DNA from 4 places in the Desulfosalsimonas propionicica genome. Region 1 is predicted to be linked to each of the others. Evidence: riboswitches for the same ligand, from Rfam matches in the RefSeq annotation. Region 1 holds a riboswitch; each other region holds the start of a gene.
The links. A riboswitch is a leader RNA that binds a small molecule or an ion and turns the genes downstream of it on or off. The one in region 1 is predicted to bind cobalamin.
Positions count from the first base shown of each region.

Region 2: it holds a riboswitch for cobalamin, as region 1 does, so the genes downstream of both, HNR65_RS12065 (TonB-dependent receptor plug domain-containing protein) here and cobT (nicotinate-nucleotide--dimethylbenzimidazole phosphoribosyltransferase) in region 1, are expected to answer to the same signal.
Region 3: it holds a riboswitch for cobalamin, as region 1 does, so the genes downstream of both, HNR65_RS12035 (hypothetical protein) here and cobT (nicotinate-nucleotide--dimethylbenzimidazole phosphoribosyltransferase) in region 1, are expected to answer to the same signal.
Region 4: it holds a riboswitch for cobalamin, as region 1 does, so the genes downstream of both, trpD (anthranilate phosphoribosyltransferase) here and cobT (nicotinate-nucleotide--dimethylbenzimidazole phosphoribosyltransferase) in region 1, are expected to answer to the same signal.

Region 1 is NZ_JACDUS010000001.1:490,886-494,960, forward strand. It holds gene HNR65_RS02140 (sugar phosphate isomerase/epimerase family protein) at 1-296, opposite strand, end outside; gene cobT (nicotinate-nucleotide--dimethylbenzimidazole phosphoribosyltransferase) at 1,161-2,222, opposite strand; cobalamin riboswitch at 2,606-2,811, opposite strand; gene cbiR (cobamide remodeling phosphodiesterase CbiR) at 2,852-3,688, opposite strand; gene HNR65_RS02155 (radical SAM protein) at 3,675-4,075, opposite strand, start outside.
Region 2 is NZ_JACDUS010000007.1:31,314-35,388, reverse strand. It holds gene HNR65_RS12075 (ABC transporter permease) at 1-125, shown strand, start outside; gene HNR65_RS12070 (adenosylcobinamide amidohydrolase) at 129-1,292, shown strand; cobalamin riboswitch at 1,363-1,584, shown strand; gene HNR65_RS12065 (TonB-dependent receptor plug domain-containing protein) at 1,964-3,781, shown strand; gene HNR65_RS12060 (TonB-dependent receptor plug domain-containing protein) at 3,830-4,075, shown strand, end outside.
Region 3 is NZ_JACDUS010000007.1:21,363-25,437, forward strand. It holds gene HNR65_RS12025 (TonB-dependent receptor plug domain-containing protein) at 1-538, opposite strand, end outside; gene HNR65_RS12030 (radical SAM/SPASM domain-containing protein) at 535-1,587, opposite strand; cobalamin riboswitch at 1,652-1,857, opposite strand; cobalamin riboswitch at 1,977-2,162, shown strand; gene HNR65_RS12035 (hypothetical protein) at 2,251-2,514, shown strand; gene cobN (cobaltochelatase subunit CobN) at 2,514-4,075, shown strand, end outside.
Region 4 is NZ_JACDUS010000007.1:7,344-11,418, forward strand. It holds gene HNR65_RS11960 (heavy metal translocating P-type ATPase) at 1-561, opposite strand, end outside; gene HNR65_RS11965 (alcohol dehydrogenase catalytic domain-containing protein) at 920-1,957, opposite strand; gene trpD (anthranilate phosphoribosyltransferase) at 2,003-3,115, opposite strand; cobalamin riboswitch at 3,164-3,386, opposite strand; gene HNR65_RS11975 (class I SAM-dependent methyltransferase) at 3,624-4,075, opposite strand, start outside.

The sequences.
Region 1 (4,075 bases):
CGCTTGTGGGTTGCCGACCGGATTTCCGGATCTGGCGATCCCGGTGACAAGTCCAGAAACGGTCCGTGTACCGTCACCCGGCACCCGGCATGGGCAAACCGGCGGCCCACACGGGAGAAATCTTCCGGTGCAAACCGGTCCAGGGTCTCAGCGTCTAAGCCGATTTCCGGCTGAATTCGGTTTTCCGCGAAAATTTCCAGCCAGTTTTCCTGTGAATCCATAAGCCAGGTAAACGGGATGTTGACCTGAACATTTTCAAGGATGCGGGTTTTTGCCGAATCAAACATTTCTGCCATAAAATTCCTCTTGTTTGCCGGCCCAGGCGGACATTGGCTGAAATATAGCATATACTGCAATGGATATGAAGGCCATGGATAAAAAAGTTCCCGCCCGGCCTGTTCCAAACATCCAGACGCTGCCATCGGAATTTTGCAAGTTTTGGGGAAGGAAGTCCGGAGGGCGTGGGGGCGGGTTTTTTCGCTCCTGAGCCTTTTTGCGGATTCAGCCAATGCCTCCGCCGAAATTTCAAAAACTCGGCCTTACGGCCTCAAACAGTTTGAAATTTTCCGGCTCCGGCAGTGGCTGAATTTTTCCGCAAAAACGCTCAATGTCGCTTCAAAAACCCGCCCCCCCGGCCCTCCGGGCTTCCCTGGCGAGCCATTGCAAGCTCGATTTTTCTGCAAAGGAAATTGGAAAAGCCCTCCGGATTGACCTACACCTGAGCCATTCTCGAACTCAGGGGCGTTTTTCGGTAAAAACGCAGTAGTGTTCCTATTCCCAGAATGCTGGCCATGTGGCGGGGTCGGGGTGGGTTTGTTTGGCTGCATTGGAGCGGTTTCGGCCAAAGATCGGCCCGCGGGCCTGGCGCCCGGAATTTCAAACTGTCTGAGGGCGCCTGCGCCCGAGTTTTTGAAATTCCAGCCAGGGCCGCGGGCCGATCGCCGAAAGCGATCCGCAGACAAACAAACCCACCCCGACCCCGGTACATGCGCAAATCCTGACAAATTTTTTTCAGGGTTTGCTGTATTTGATCATATTGATCAAATTTGATGGGGTCGCAAGAAGTCTTAAAACAGATATAACCGTCAGGCGATAAAAAATAACTTCCTGATTTTACATAATACAGCCTGTAAAAAAGACTTTTTACAGGCTCATCAAATTTACTGTTTCTGGGCGTTTCTGATGCTGACTTCCTCAAATGTCCGGATTTCGGCCAACACCCGGGTTGCGGCATCCAGAAGTTCCATGGCCAGAGCCGCACCCGTGCCTTCCCCGAGCCGGAGCCCGAGATCCAGCAGCGGCTCCATGCCCAGCCGGTCAATCATGAACTGGTGGCCGATTTCCACGGAGCGGTGGCTTGTAAACAACCATTTTTTGGCTCCCGGGGCCAGTTCGCAGGCAATCAGGGCCCCGGCCGTGGCAATCAGGCCGTCGCACACCACTGGAAATCCCAGGGCAGCCCCGCCAATGACGAGCCCGGCCAGACCGCCGATTTCAAATCCGCCCACTTTGGCCAGCACGTCAACGGGGTCTTTCGGGTCCGGGGTGTGCAGGTCCAGGGCCCCGCGGATCACCTCGATCTTGTTTGTCAGGGCGGTGTCATCAATACCCGTGCCCCGGCCCACGAGTTTTTTCGGGTCAATGCCGGAAAATGCCGCAATCACCGCAGAAGAGGGGGTGGTGTTGCCGATGCCCATATCCCCGGTGCCCAGCAGGTCCACCGAATGTGCAGTGTGGAGCTGTTCGGCAATGCGGATGCCGGCCTCAATTGACAAAATAGCTTCCCGGCGGGTCATGGCGGATTTACGTCTTAGATTATCCGTCCCTTTTCGGATTTTTTCATGAAAAATCGGCAGATTTTTTTCAAAATCATGGTTTACGCCCAGGTCCGCCGCCCGGACTTCCGCGCCGGCGTGCCGGGCCAGGACGTTGATTGAGGCCCCGCCGTCCACAAAGTTGTAAACCATCTGGGCTGTGACTTCCTGGGGAAAAAGGCTTACACCTTCCGCCACCACGCCGTGATCACCCGCGCAGGTAACGATGACCTTGCGTTTCAAGTGCACATCCAGGCTTCGGGCCATGCCCGCCAGGCGCCGGGCCGCGTCTTCCAGCATTCCCAGGCTGCCGCCGGGCCGGGCCTGATCAGACAGCCGGGCCGCGGCCTTTTGTTCAAATTGTTCATCCGGGGGGCGGATTTTTTCAATGGCTTCGTTAAGGTTCATTGTGTCTCTCCTTTTTTCTGTATCTGTTGGGTTAAAATACCGCAGCCGGGTAACATCAAAAAAAGTTGCTGTTCGTGCCTGGTTCTGTAATTTTCGCATGATGCCGACCCGGTGGCGGTTTGCTCCCTGCTGACCGCTTGCGCGCTCAATGCGACTCGCAAACCACCCCCGGGCCGGCATCATGGCCGACTGCGTGCAAAGTTTCACCAAGGGGGTCGAAAGCAACACATCCAAGTCTTAAAAAGCGTTGTTTTCATGCCCGGCCGCAGGGCTTCCTTCCTGAAAAAACAGCGGACGCGGTAAAAAGCTTTTAACAAAAAAAGGGTCCCGACCGGAAAACATGGGTTTTCCTGCCGGAACCCTTTGCCATCGGATTCCGTAAATTCGCGTTTTTTACACGTCTTCTGACTTGCCGGATTGAAATCCCGCGCGGGCCTTCCCGCCGGCCTGAAAACCGGCAGCGACCGCAGGGCCATGGCCCTGCATGCGCGCGGGCGTTTAGCGGTTCACAGCGCCGGGAGCGTCACGGGTTTGCACCGTGTTCCGTTTGCAAAAAAACGCCCTGTTCAATTGTCTTAAAATTTTTAACCAAGGGGTGCCGGCAAAGTCAAGCAATATCTGCAAGGCCCTCAGGAAACAAGGCCCTCCAGGGCCGGAAGGGATTTGCTCAGATCATTGAAGGAAAATACCTCCAGACTCACAGTGCCGCAAAATCCCTCCAGAATTCGCGATACAGCCGGAACATGCCGGGCATCCAGGCGATGAAGGCCCAAATGGCCCCGGCCGGCGGCCACGTCGCCATATAAATGCAGGATCGTGATCCTGGGGCGGAAAAGTTCAAAGGTTTCAAGGATGTCAAAATTGTATTCCAGCAGGTGGCCGGTATCCAGGCATACGGAAACATCCATGGCTTCTGCCACTGGCTCCATCCATTCTGGCGGATAATCCAGGTTTTCAATGGAGATGTGCCGGGGGGCAATCCCGCTCTGGACCAGCAGCCGTTCCAATGCATCAATGGCCCGTTTCTGCCATTTTTGCACCGTGCCCGTATCTGTGCTGTTTTCTTCAAAAGGCAGATGCAGGGTCCAGGTCACGGGCGCAAGGGGCCGGGCACGGTCTGCGGCCGCCAGGATGCGTTCAATGGCTTTTTTCTGCCGGCCGGGGACCGCATCTGTGATGTTGACATCTGTGGGCAGGTGCACGTTGTAGGAAATTTGTTGATTTTTTGCCAGGGCGGCCATTTGCCGGATATCGTTTTCAGGCGGCAGGTGTTTGGCAGGTGCGCTTTCAAAAATGAGCACCTCGATTTCGTCCACAAACGGCGCCAGCATGGAGACATTGGGCAGAATGTGGTCCGGGTAGATAAACGAGGGGCAGGCCAGGGAAAAGCTGAATTGGTTTTTATAGGACCGGGGCAGGGGCGTATAGGGATGTTTTCCTGTAATATCGGTTTTACGGTCGGTCAAGTCTGTGGATTCCTTCCTCTCTGGCTGCGTTTACCGCCTCCCGGTATTCCCCGGGCCCAACCGGCCGGGCCAGTTCCGGCACTTTTGCGGCATGGCCCATGGGCCGGTACTGGCTCATGACATTGACATAGGTGTCCGGCGAGATTTCTTTTACAATAAAGGCCATGGCCTCCCGGGTGCCGGCCAGGTTTTCCGGCAGCACCAGGTGGCGCACCAGAAGGCCGCGCAAGGCAATGCCCCCGGGGTCAATTGTCAGATCGCCGACCTGCCGGTGCATTTCCTTCAGGGCGGCTTTGGCGGTTTCCGGGTAGTCCGGGGCATCGCAGGCCCGGCTGGCAATGTCGGGATCCATGAATTTCAAATCCGGCATGTAGATGTCAATAATCC
Region 2 (4,075 bases), on a different contig from region 1:
CCGAGTCCATCCGGGCCGTGGCTTTCGGCCGGGTGCCGGACTGGCAGGCCTATGCCGTGCTGGCCGCCGTCGGGCTGTTCTGCTTTCTGCTGGCACTAAAAACCGTAAACAAGGCAAAGGACTGACCCATGCGCATTGGCACTTACTATGACGGGGTGGAGGTCCACCGCAATGACAAAATGATCTATGCCCGATTTTTACGTCCTCACCAGGTGCTGTCCACCTGTCGGGCAGCCGGCGGATTCCGGGACGATCTGGGCTTTCTCTTAAACCATCAGAGCTGCGAGCCGGCCGGGCACATGCATCGGCTGGCCCCCGAAGTCTGGCGGGATGCAGAGGGTTATCGCCGCATGATCTGCGACCCCTGGGATCTTCCGGCAGAAGAGTGCGCTGTGCTTGGCACCGCCGCCAACATGCACAATGCCGTTTTTCAAACCGAATCGTTTCATGAGCTGACCGTTTTGGCGATATGCACCGGCGGGGTGGAGAGCAATGCCGGCCGGGCCGGGGACCCGGCCTCAATTTACGAAACCGGCGAAGGATTTGAAAAAATCAACAAGGCGGCAGACCCAAAAGGCCCCGGCACCATCAACACCATGCTCTTTATCAACAAACCCCTCACTCCCGGGGCGCTCACCCGGACCCTGGTCACGGCCACTGAGGCCAAAACCGCCGCTCTGCAGGAGCTTTGCGTGAACTCGCGTTACTCCGACGGCCTGGCCACGGGCACCGGCACGGATCAGATCGGCGTTGCCGCCTGCGAAACCGGAGATCCTGCCCTGACCAGTGCGGGCAAGCATGCCGCCCTGGGAGAGCTCATCGGCCGCGCAGTGCTAAAAGCGACCAAAAAGACCCTGGCGCTTCAAAACAGCCTGACGCCTGCCGGCCAGTGCTCGGCCAAAATACACCTGGAGCGCTTCGGCCTCTCGCGAAAAACCATGCAGGAAAGCATCTGCCGGCATCTAACAAACGGCCAGGCGGCGCTTTTGCTGGACAATTTCACGGTCATCGAGCGAGATCCCGTTACAGTGGCCGCTGTTGCCGCCATGGTCCATTTAAAGGACAAGTTTGCCTGGGGCGTTCTCCCGGCAACCTGCTGGGGCGAGGTCATGGGGGCTTATGCCGCCCAGACGGCCTGTGCTGTATCCGGGGACTACACCCGGATGGCCGGCTACCGGGAGGCCCTTGCCCCCCTGCACGGGGAATACGGCAATCCCGCATTCACGGATCTGGTCTGCCGCGCACTGGCCATGGGCTTTGCGGATAAATGGCAAAATAAACAGGGATGTTGAAAAACGATCCTTAACAAGTAACAAAGCATCAAGCAATGAAAGGAAAGGTGATTTAAAAAAGAAATTTGATAAGAAAAGCAATGCAGCCGGTCACCGGCGCAAAGCATTTGCCCGGCGATAATAGGGAATCCCGTGAAAATCGGGAGCGGTCCCGCCGCTGTCACTCTGCCCTGCCCGCTAAAAGGGGCCGGGAACCGGATGGCAAGTAAAAAGGCCACTGTTATGTCCGAAGAACGGGAAGGCCGCCCTCCGGCAGAGAAGCCAGAAGACCTGCCGGCCGCAGCCAAAGTGGAACAGACTGACGAGGAATCGGTCGCACTTTCAATAAAAGGGCAGGCTCACCAGGCATATCCAAATGGCCTGCCCCATGCGAAGTGAAACCAGAAAGCCCCGGAAGTCGGGGCTTTTTCATTTTCCTCCTGCGTTTTAAACGATCAATGGATCCGGTAAAAAAGGAGAGTATGATGAAAACAGTTATACGAATAAAGATGTTATGCACCGTTTTTGGTATTTTTTTAACTTTTTTTCTGTTTATGCCAACCAGCGCCCTGGGCGTTCAGGAACCTACAGATGATGCAGAGAAGACACTAAGCCGTGCTGCTGCGGATCAATCAGAAAAAACTGCCACAAAAATGGAGGACATGGTGGTTACTGCCGGCAGGGTCAAGGAAATGAAAAAAGAAATCACCAAGAATATAACGGTCATTACGGAAGAAGAAATCCGGCTCTCTCCCGCCCGGGATCTTGGCGAGCTTTTGGCGGAAGAAAATGTGGGCCGGATTATCAAATACCCCGGTGCGCTTTCCGGGGTTGGCGTTCAGGGGGCACGAACAGATGTCCATGGTATTGATCTGGCCGGCAGGGTCCTCCTTCTTGTTGACGGACGCAGAACCGGGACAGGGAATACGGCCAAAATCATGACCGAGAATATTGAGCGTGTGGAAATCATCCACGGTCCGGCCTCTGTTCAGTATGGGGCGGCGGCCATGGGGGGCCTGATCAATGTCATTACAAAACGGGGAAAAGAAAAACCCTCGGCTTTTGTAGAGGGAAAACTGGGCAGTTTTAACTATCAGGAAAGCAGCATCGGATTTTCCGGAAAAACAAAGGACTTTGATTTTTCGGGCTCTTTTTCGCAAAGCAGCGTGGACGACTATGACACAGGCGGAGGTGAAAAATATGAAAATACCGGTATTGATGAACAAGACAAGCTCAGTCTGAACCTGGGCTATGAATTTCTGCCCGATCACAGAATCGGATTCATCTATCAGTACTATGACGCCAGCCACATCGGTGATGGCGGAACACTGGCGCCGGGCTATTATAAAGATCCTGATGATTATATGGACAAAAGCCTGGAGTCGTACGATTTCATCTACGAAGGAGCGACCCGGGACAAACTGTTTTCATGGAAGGCCAGATATTTTACCTCAGAGGACGAAAACACCAATTACGTTGTCACCAGCGACACAAGCGCGCTTGATTACAAATCAACCACTGAACCTGAGGGTGCGCAGGCCCAAATGACCTGGAGCCCGAAAAATTATCGCCTGACTGCGGGTGTTGACTGGATCCATTACGATCTTTCCTCAACTTCGACGCCAAAAAAAGGAGAATATGACAACCCCTCTTATTTCCTTCTCGGCAAGGCCGATTACCTGGACAAACGGCTTATTTTATCCGCAGGCCTACGCTACGACGACTATGAATACAAAGCCAAGGACCAGAATATAAAATCCGAAGATGAAAACACAACGCCACAGATCGGGATCGCCTACCTGCCTGTCGAGAATCTCAAGTTAAGGATCAACTATGCCGAAGGATTTAGAATGCCGGCACCGGGAGAACTGGCCTATGATATTTTCTCTTATGGAGTGCAATACTCCGGCAACCCCGATTTAAAACCGGAGCAAAGTCAGACTTATGAAGCAGGCCTGGATTTCTATTACAAATATTTTGATGCGTCACTGACTTATTTCCATACTGAATATAAAGACAAGATCAGCGGAACTTTCATCAGTCCCACAGAGTATACCTATCTCAACATTGGAGAAGCCACTGTTTCAGGCTTTGAGGGCGAGCTTTCATATAACCTGGCCCATCTCCTTAATTTGTCAACCTGGCAGATAAAACCTTATGCCAGTTTTGTCTACCTCCTGGACTATACAAATGAAGAAACCGGTGAAGACCTGGAACAGATTTCCGAATACAAAGGGGCGTGCGGGATACGGGTTCACGACTTAGAAGGCTTCTCAGCCGCATTCAACCTGACCTACACAGACCATTTGACTGACTATGGCGGCGAAAAACTGCCCAGTTATGCAGTGGCCAATCTTTCAGTGGAAAAACGGCTTGTCAATTGGGGCCGTTATGGAGACATGAGCCTGCGCGGCGAAATAAAAAACCTTTTTGACAGGGATTATGCCCACAAAGACGGTTATCCCATGCCCGGACGCAATTTTGCCATAGGGCTTCGTTATCAGTTTTAAGTAAGGACAGGCGACAAAAACCAAATCATACGGACATGGAGGACCGCGATGACGTGCCACATAAAATTGTGTGCCAAACTGCTTCTGCTCATACTCGTGTTCGCGTGCGCCCCGACGGGAGTTGCAGCCTTTGCAAATGAGGCAAAAGACGCAAGGGAAAGCACTGGAACGCAGGAACCCGGGGAAGCAAAAACAACCGAAATGGATGACATGGTGGTCAAGTCCACCAAGATCGAGCGCAAAATTGAGCATATCACGGACTCGGTAACCGTTGTCACCGAAGACCGGATCAAG
Region 3 (4,075 bases), on a different contig from region 1:
GCCGGGTTTTGCCGTCTGCTTTGCCGTCAGGGGCCAACACAATATTAATGGCGCCCGACGATGCGCCGACACCCAGCCATACGGGTACAGGCGGCTTATAGACTTCGATGCGCTCGATCATGGAAACCGGGATGTCCCCGATAACCGCGCTGCCGTACTGGCTGCCGCCCGCAGGGCGCCCGTTGACCAAAATCAGAATGCGTCCGGTGCCGCCGGAGCCGCGGATACTGATGCGCGCGCCCAGGCCTGTGCCGCTGGGCTCCACCGATACGCCGGGCATGGCGTCTACGGCTGTGTCCGTGTCCAGGAAATTACGCTCCCGAATTTCATCGCGTCCCATAACTTCCACCTGCTGCGGATTGTCTTGGATAAAGCTTTCCAGCCGTTTGGCGGTTACCGTTACCTCCTCCAGCCGGTGGGCACTCTGGCCTGAATGGCCGGAGTGATCGTGATCGTGAGCCAGGGCAGGGGACGTGCCCGGAGCTGTCAACAAAACCAAAAAACATAAAAAAGCTGTCTGGAACAATCGATGAATCACGTTTTTCTCCGTTCAGGCGGGTTTTCGGTTGAAGTTTTCCAAAGCGCCCGATACAGGTCGCAGACCAGTGTCTGACGCGCTCCCCGGTTATAATGGAGCCGGCCGGGGCAGTCGCCCGGACATCGATCCCGTATCTCACAGCGTTCACAGTCCGCCTGTTCGGGCCTGGACATACCCAGTCGCTGCAGGGCACCGGGTTCCGGATGCCAGACGGTGCCTGCGGCAAAAGAATCATCCGCCAGAGTTTGTCCGCAGGGAAACAGCCGGCCGTCCGGATGAACAGCCAGGCTCTCTCCCCGGCAGGCATGACAGAAGGCCGGCTTTTTTTCAGCGCGCATCAACAGATCCTTTTCACGCAAACGGATAGGGCGGGGCCTGCAGGCGTTAACCGCAGCCAAGGTTGCGGCCATGGCTTTGCTGCCGTCTGCCAGGGACCGGCTGTCGGGAAAATCTGCAGCCGCCGTTGCAGCGGCCCGGCCTTTGGCCACCAAAAGATCCAGGCCGATGCCCCGGGCGCAGGAAAAGCCCGCCAGAGTAAGCGCCAGGCGATCCAGGAAAGCCGTGTTGTGGCGGGTCACCACGGTTGTCACCCGAAAGGGGATGCCGGCGGACTCCAGCATCTGCAGGCCGCGAAGGGTTTCGGCCGCCTTGCCCCGCTGCGCCTGGTGGACGTCCGGACCGCCGTCCAGACTGACTCCCACCTGCATGTCGTAGGTCTTGAAAATTTTCAGCATCTCCGGGCTCAGGCAGCTCCCGTTGGTCTGTATTCCGATAGTCCGGCAAAGTCCGCTTTCACGGGCGGACCGGGCGGCTTTTTCAATCAGTGCCGGCATCAGCGTCGGCTCGCCCCCGGTGAGCTGCAGATGAAAGGGGCGGCCGCTGTCTGCCGCCAGCCGGCAGGCCTGGTATAAAACCGACTCCGGCATATCGGCCGGCGTTTTCTCCGGACCGTTATAACAATATCGGCAGCACAGGTTGCATCTTGTGGTCAGTGCCAGTATGAGGTAACGGATATTCATCAAAGTGCAAAAAAAAATCCCGGATCGCATACACGATCCGGGATTTCCCTTTTTTATCCAGGGTGCGGTGAAACGGCGGCTATACCGGGAAGCCGCGCTTCTCAAAGTCCGGGCAGGTCTTCTGGCTCTCGGATCGATCTACTCACTGCCCCTTCCCGGCAACTTTGCCAGTGGGATGCTGCAGTTTTCGTCCCCGATTACAGCGGCGGGTCCACCACCGAATTTCACGGTGTTCCCTTTTAGCGGCCGGAAGGGACTTTGCTCAGGCCCCCGGGCCGCACCCGGACCTTTTATTTTATTTTATTTTAGGCTGAAAAGAGAATATAAAGAAATCATCCCATTGTCAACCCACTTGAACAAGAGTGGGCCGAGGGGGCAGCGCGGCAATTCATCCTTGACTTTGCTTTTGGAATCTTTTTAAATGAATTTTTTATTCAGGTGCTCATCAGTTGAGCCGAAGAGGGAACCCTGTGCAAATCAGGGACCGGCCCGCGGCTGTGAGCGGGGACGAAAGCTGCAATAAAGCCACTGGCGAAGGTGTCGGGAAGGGGCAGCGAGTAGAGGGATCCGCAAGTCAGAAGACCTGTCTGAATAAGCATAAGGGGTTTGACTGCGCCGGCAACGTTGTGCCCCGGGCTGAATCTGCGGATAAAAAGGGATATCCCGGATCGTGTATGCGGTCCGGGATTTTTTTTGCAGAAAACCCAGGCCTTCTTTAAGTACGGGGACGAAGACAGCATGGAGTACGAATACGATCCGCAAATGGAGCAAGCTTGGGCTTTCCGGCTTTTACATGGATTACGCGGAAAATACCGTTTGTGGAAAGGCTATCTGACAATGGCCGTGGACAACGTGTTTGATGAAGATGTTGAGATAAACGGCAACAAGGAAACAGACAATTATATTTATTACGGCATGCCCCGGTTTTTTAAAACTGGATATGAGATTGCGTTTTAATGAAACTGGTCTACTTCAGCGTAAGCGCCAATGAAATCCCAAACCTGAGTGAGGCGGCCCGGATTTTTTGCAGCCGGTTCGCCCCGCTTGATATCCATGCCCGCACCCGCACCCAGCTGGAGGCCGGTGAGGAAGCCCGGGCGGCCTTTGTGCGCCATGCCCTGGCCGCAGATGCCGTTTTTGTCACGTTGATGGCGGGCGCCCATTCCTGTCCGGTCTGGGAGGCGCTTACCGAAGCCATAACCGTGGCGCGGAGCCGGGGCGGGCAAACGCCTTTTTTTCATGTGCAGCCCACGGGCAGCAATGCGGATGCCCTGAAACTGGTTGAGGACTATAGCGACGGCCTGGAAAACGGGGCTGATGTGTGGACCCGGCTGAGCCGGTATTATCGTTATGGCGGTGTGGAAAATCTGCTCAATCTGTTAATTTTTCTTAGCAACCGGCTATACGGCAAGGCCCAGGCTTTTGCCCCGCCCGCTCCTCAGCCCTTTGAAGGGCTGTATCATCCGGATCATGGCCATATTGCCGATTTCGAGGGCTATCGCCGCAGCCTGGATCCAAACCGGCCCACGGTGGGCATCTGGTTTTATCAGAATTTCTGGACGAGCAACAACAAGGCGCACATTGACGCCATTGTCCGGGAGGCAGAGTCTCAGGGGGCAAACGTCATTTGCGTGTTCCACGTGCGCTTCAAGGATCGGCTGCTCGGAAACAAGGGCGCTGATTCCGTGATGGCGCAGTTTTTCATGGCAGACGACCGGCCGCTGATTGATGTGCTGATCAATCCGGTCATGTTCAGCCTGAATGCGGCAGCACCTGAATACCGGGGGCTGCTTGAGCGCCTGGGCGTGCCTGTCATCCAGGCCATGGCCACCACCCGGCCCATAGCGGAATGGAAGGCAAACCCGCAGGGGTTGAACAATGTGGATATCACCATCAATGTGGCCCAGCCCGAGCTTGACGGTGTGATTGTCACCGTGCCTGTGGCTGCCAAACAGTGTGTGGACACGGACCCGATCAGCGGGGCGGCGGTGAACAAGTACGTCCCCATACCGGATCGCACGGCTGCGATGGTTCGCCTTGCCTTGAACTGGGCGGCGCTTCGCCGAAAGAAAAACGCGGAAAAAAAAGTTGCCATTGTCTTTCATCATTACCCGCCGCGAAACGATCGCATCGGCTGCGCGTCGGGGCTGGATTCTTTTGCCAGCGTCACGGATCTGGTGGCGGCCATGAACGGAAAGGGCTACCGGGTGGATCATCTCTATACGGACGGCAACGAGCTGGCCCGGGCGCTGACTGCCTGCATGACCTGTGACCAGCGCTTTCTCCCGCCCGATCAGATGGCCGACCGGTCCCGGGCAACAGCCGGCCCGGAATATTATAAGCCATGGCACAAGGCACTGCCCCGGCCGATTCAGGAGCAAATCCAGGCGGACTGGGGGCCGGTGCCCGGCGATCTTTTTGTCCATGAGCAGCGACTGCTTTTCCCCGGGTTTTTAAACGGCAATCTGTTTATCACCATTCAGCCGCCCAGGGGATATTTAGAGCAAGTGGACAAGCT
Region 4 (4,075 bases), on a different contig from region 1:
GACAGCACCGGACAACACCCGGTCCCCGGCCCCTTTAAAAACCATATAAGGCTCCCCGGTAATCATGGCCTCGTCCAGGGACGCCTTTCCTTCAATGATTTCACCGTCCACGGGCACCATTTCGCCCTGGGGAACCAGCACCACCTCATTTTTCGCAACATGGTCAATGGGCACTTCGTGCATTGATCCTGCAGCATCGACAACTCTTGCTGTTTTTTCCCGCTCTGATGTCAGGGCCTGGATTTTTTTTTGACTGGTTTCAATCATATAGAAAGACGCAGCAAGCCCCATGCTGATGAACCATGCCACAAGCATACCGCTCAGATACTGTTCAGCCAAAAATGAAACCGCCAGGACCGTTACCACCAGAAAATCCGCAGAGACCCGCCGGGTTTTGAAAAGCGCAGACAAAAAGGCCTTCAGGTACATCAGAGAGCAAACGGCGTAAAACACAAGCCCCGGCCATAGAAGCACCGGCATTCCGGTCCGGTTGTAGGCGCTGATAAAGGCGACAGCGATCAGCGCAATGATTGCTCTCAAGAGAAAAATTTTGGCGCTCATTTGTTATTCCAAATTCCTTGTCAAGTTTAGTGCCGAATTTTTGGGGCTTGGTTTATACCGCTCCTGGCCCTTGTTTTACCGCGTTCTGCAACAAAAAAGCGCAACCAGACCCATGTGGCCTTGTATCGTCAGTTGCGCTTTCACTTTCCTGGTGCTATTGAAAGTCGAAGTTCGTAAAGGTAACCTTTATTTATTAGAATAATCTATTGAAGCAAGTATTTTCGAATTAATATGGCAAAAAAATTTTGTCAACCCTTTTCAGGTTTCGGGCAGTCGCCCCTTGGAAGGGCGGCTGCTTGGGAGCCCTGGCGTGTGCGCCCGATGAATGATGAATTCGCGCCTGCATCCTGCGAGCTTTTTATTTGGTTTCTAAAATTGGGCCCTGGCTTGTCCCCTGATGATTTTGGCCGGCATATTCCCTGCTCAAAGAGCCGGTAAAATCCAGTATATACTTAAATCCCTTTCCGGCCAGCACCTGCGGCAAGAGATCGGGGGCGTTTTCCGGGGCAGCAATGCCCTGGATCAATGTTGCCGGAATCCGTTGATGGGCATCCAGAAAGCTCACGGCGCGCTGCATATCCGCAGGTGCCAATCCGTAGCTGCCTGAGATTGTAATCTCATGGTAGTGGATCAGGTCAATCAGATCGGTCTCAATGGTTGCGTTTTTTGTCAGGCCGCTGAAAAACAGGAAATGGCCGCCTTTTCGCAGTTTTTTCAATCCGTCGGCAAAGGCTTGGATATCCGGGCAGGCATTGATGACAGCATCAAAGCCGCTTTCGCGGGTATGGGTCGCGCATGCTATTGTGGTGGCCTTTAAAAAGGGGTGCGCAGCCTGGATTTTTTCCTTGTTTTTTTCAATTATCATGGGTTTGCCCCCGGCCGCCTGAATGACGAGGCCGGCCAAAAGCCCCATGGTGCCGCCGCCGTAAATCAAAAAGCGAGGGTTTTTCTTTACAGGGAAGTTTGCCAGGGCATGGAAAATACAGCCCATTGGCTCGGCAAAACAGGAAATGGCCGGATCCAGGGTTTCGGGAACAGGGATCAGGCTGTGCGCAGGGGCGATGATTTCGTCGGCAAAACCGCCGTCCCTGTGAAATCCCAGAATTTGTAGATGTTCACACCGGTTTTCCCGTCCTGCCCGGCAGTGCACACATGTGCCGCAGCTGATACCCGGCCATATGACGTAACGGTTTCCCCGGTTGTCGGCAACCGCCATTTCATGGCCGGGCACCCGGGGCAGGATCAGATCCCGGTGCCCCTGGTCCCACATCTTTGCATCTGTCCGGCATATGGCGCAGTAAAGCACCCGAAGGCGTATCTCGCCTTTGCCGCTTTTTTCCAGTTTGTTGTTGTTTTGGATTTCCAGGCATCTGCGGTCGGTCAACACTATCCTCATAGCCCCTCCTCTGCGGCAATCATCCCTTTGCTTGCAGGGCTGTTGCTATTCAATCCATTTCTCCAGGGTTTGCAGTCCTGTTTCCGGGTCCCGGTTCTGAGCGGCAACCCAGGCCCGCAAGGTGGCCAATGCGTCCCCGCTTTCCATGGCATTGGCGGCGATTTCCAGGCCGTCATCAATGCCTGAGACCATGTCCGCGGCATAGAAAATCAGTGCGGCATTGAGCATGACCGCTTCTTTACGGAGACTGTTTTCCTTGTTGCGCATAAGGCGGACAAAGCGGCGGGTCTCTGTGTCCATGTTGCCTGAAGGCGCCAGATCCCCGGGATCGCCTTTGCCCAGGCCGTATGTCTGCGGATAAAGGGTAAAGGTTTCAATTTCGCCGGATTCAAGAAGCCTTGCACAAAAAGTGGGCCCGATTACCGAGGCTTCATCCATTCCGGTCTGCTCAGGGGCTGCGCCGTCTGCTGCCCCGTGGACAACAATGGCTTTTTGGTAGCCGATGGCTTTCATTACCCGGATGACCGGCAGGATCATCTCCCGGTCATACACGCCCCGCAAACCCGTTGCGGGCATGGCCGGGTTGGCCAGCGATGCTGCAATATTGAGGGTGGAGCCAAAGTGGATCATAGACAGAATCCGGCCCAGGGCGCCGGGATGAACAGTGGCGCTCATGCCGTTGAAAAGGCCGATACCGGCGTTTTCAATGCTTCTCGCCACCATTTCGGCCGGGCATTCGACATCCACGCCAAGGGCCTCGGCCATATCCACTGTTCCGCAGCTTGAAGTAATGGACCGGGAGCCGTGCCGGGCCATGCAAATGCCTCGTGCGGCTGCGGCCACGGCTGCTGCCGTACTGATATTAAAGGTCTTGAAAGTGTCCATGCCGGTGCCGCTGTTTTCAACCGGCAGCAGGCCGGGGCTAAGGGGAATTTTGACCGTGTCCAGTTGATAGATGGCATCCCAGGCGCCGGCGATTTCCGCCTCTGTTTCGCCTTTTGTCCTAAGGGCGGCAAGAAAAGCGCCCTGCTGCATTTGGGTGGTGGAATCGTTTAAAACAGTGGCAAAAGCCTGTTCAGCTTCTTTGCGGGAAAGGTTTTCACGGCGGGTCAGCCGGGAAATGAGGGCACCGAATTCGTGATGGATTGCTGCTGTCACAAAACACCTCCTGATAAATGTTATCAGAAGGATTTGATCCAGCAAAAATCCTTAACTTCCGTCAGGGCAGGCTTTCCGGCTTACGGATCTTCCTTGAACCGCGCCTTCCCCCCAGGCAGTGACTTCCTGAAAGTGGCCTTATGCGGTTGTTGTCCCCGGATCACGGCAACGGCTGGCATGCGATGGACTTGCACCATCTTTCCTTTTACCCGGAAGCTGCCCGCCAAATCTTCTGCAGGTATCTCCCGGCACCCTGACAGGTACACTTTTTTTTAATGCATGCCCGGATCTGTTGTCAACAGCGTTTTTATTGTCATAAAATACCGCGTGACACCAGACGCCCTGAAATATGTCTGCCTGTTTATTTCAGCAGGGGATCACGCCCGGGATACCGCAAAGTTTATTGCTGTCCACACAGAAGACCTTTATCCGGCGACAGGGCCAATGTCCCGCTGTAAGACCACGTCAAAGGACATTATTACAGTTGAAGTCCAATTGATGCAGTGGCTCAGCGCCGGAAGGCCAGCAGGGCGTAGAAGGCGTCCGGGTCCCGCCACAGTATTTCCGTTTGTGAAAACCCGGATTCCCCGGCGATTTCTTCCAGCATGGGGATATGCTCCTGCCGGCCATGATCAGACCAGTGACGGCAGAGCATCTCTTTCTCATCAGGGGTCAGTTCCGGCCAGTTCCGGCAGGCAAGGGAGATGCGCTCCAGGAACCCGGCCCGGTTTTCTGTTTCCAGGAGCACGGGGTCGTGGCATATAACGGCTCCTGCCGGGGACAAAAGCGTGAAGGCTTGTTGAAAGAATAACCGCTTTTGTTCCTGAGGCAGATGATGGAGGAAAAGACCGAGCCAGATCACATCCATGGGGGCCTGAATGCTGTGCAGGGCCTCGGTGTAATCCGCACAGATGAGATGCCATGTACAGGACAGTCGCTGATACAGATGGGACCGGGCTT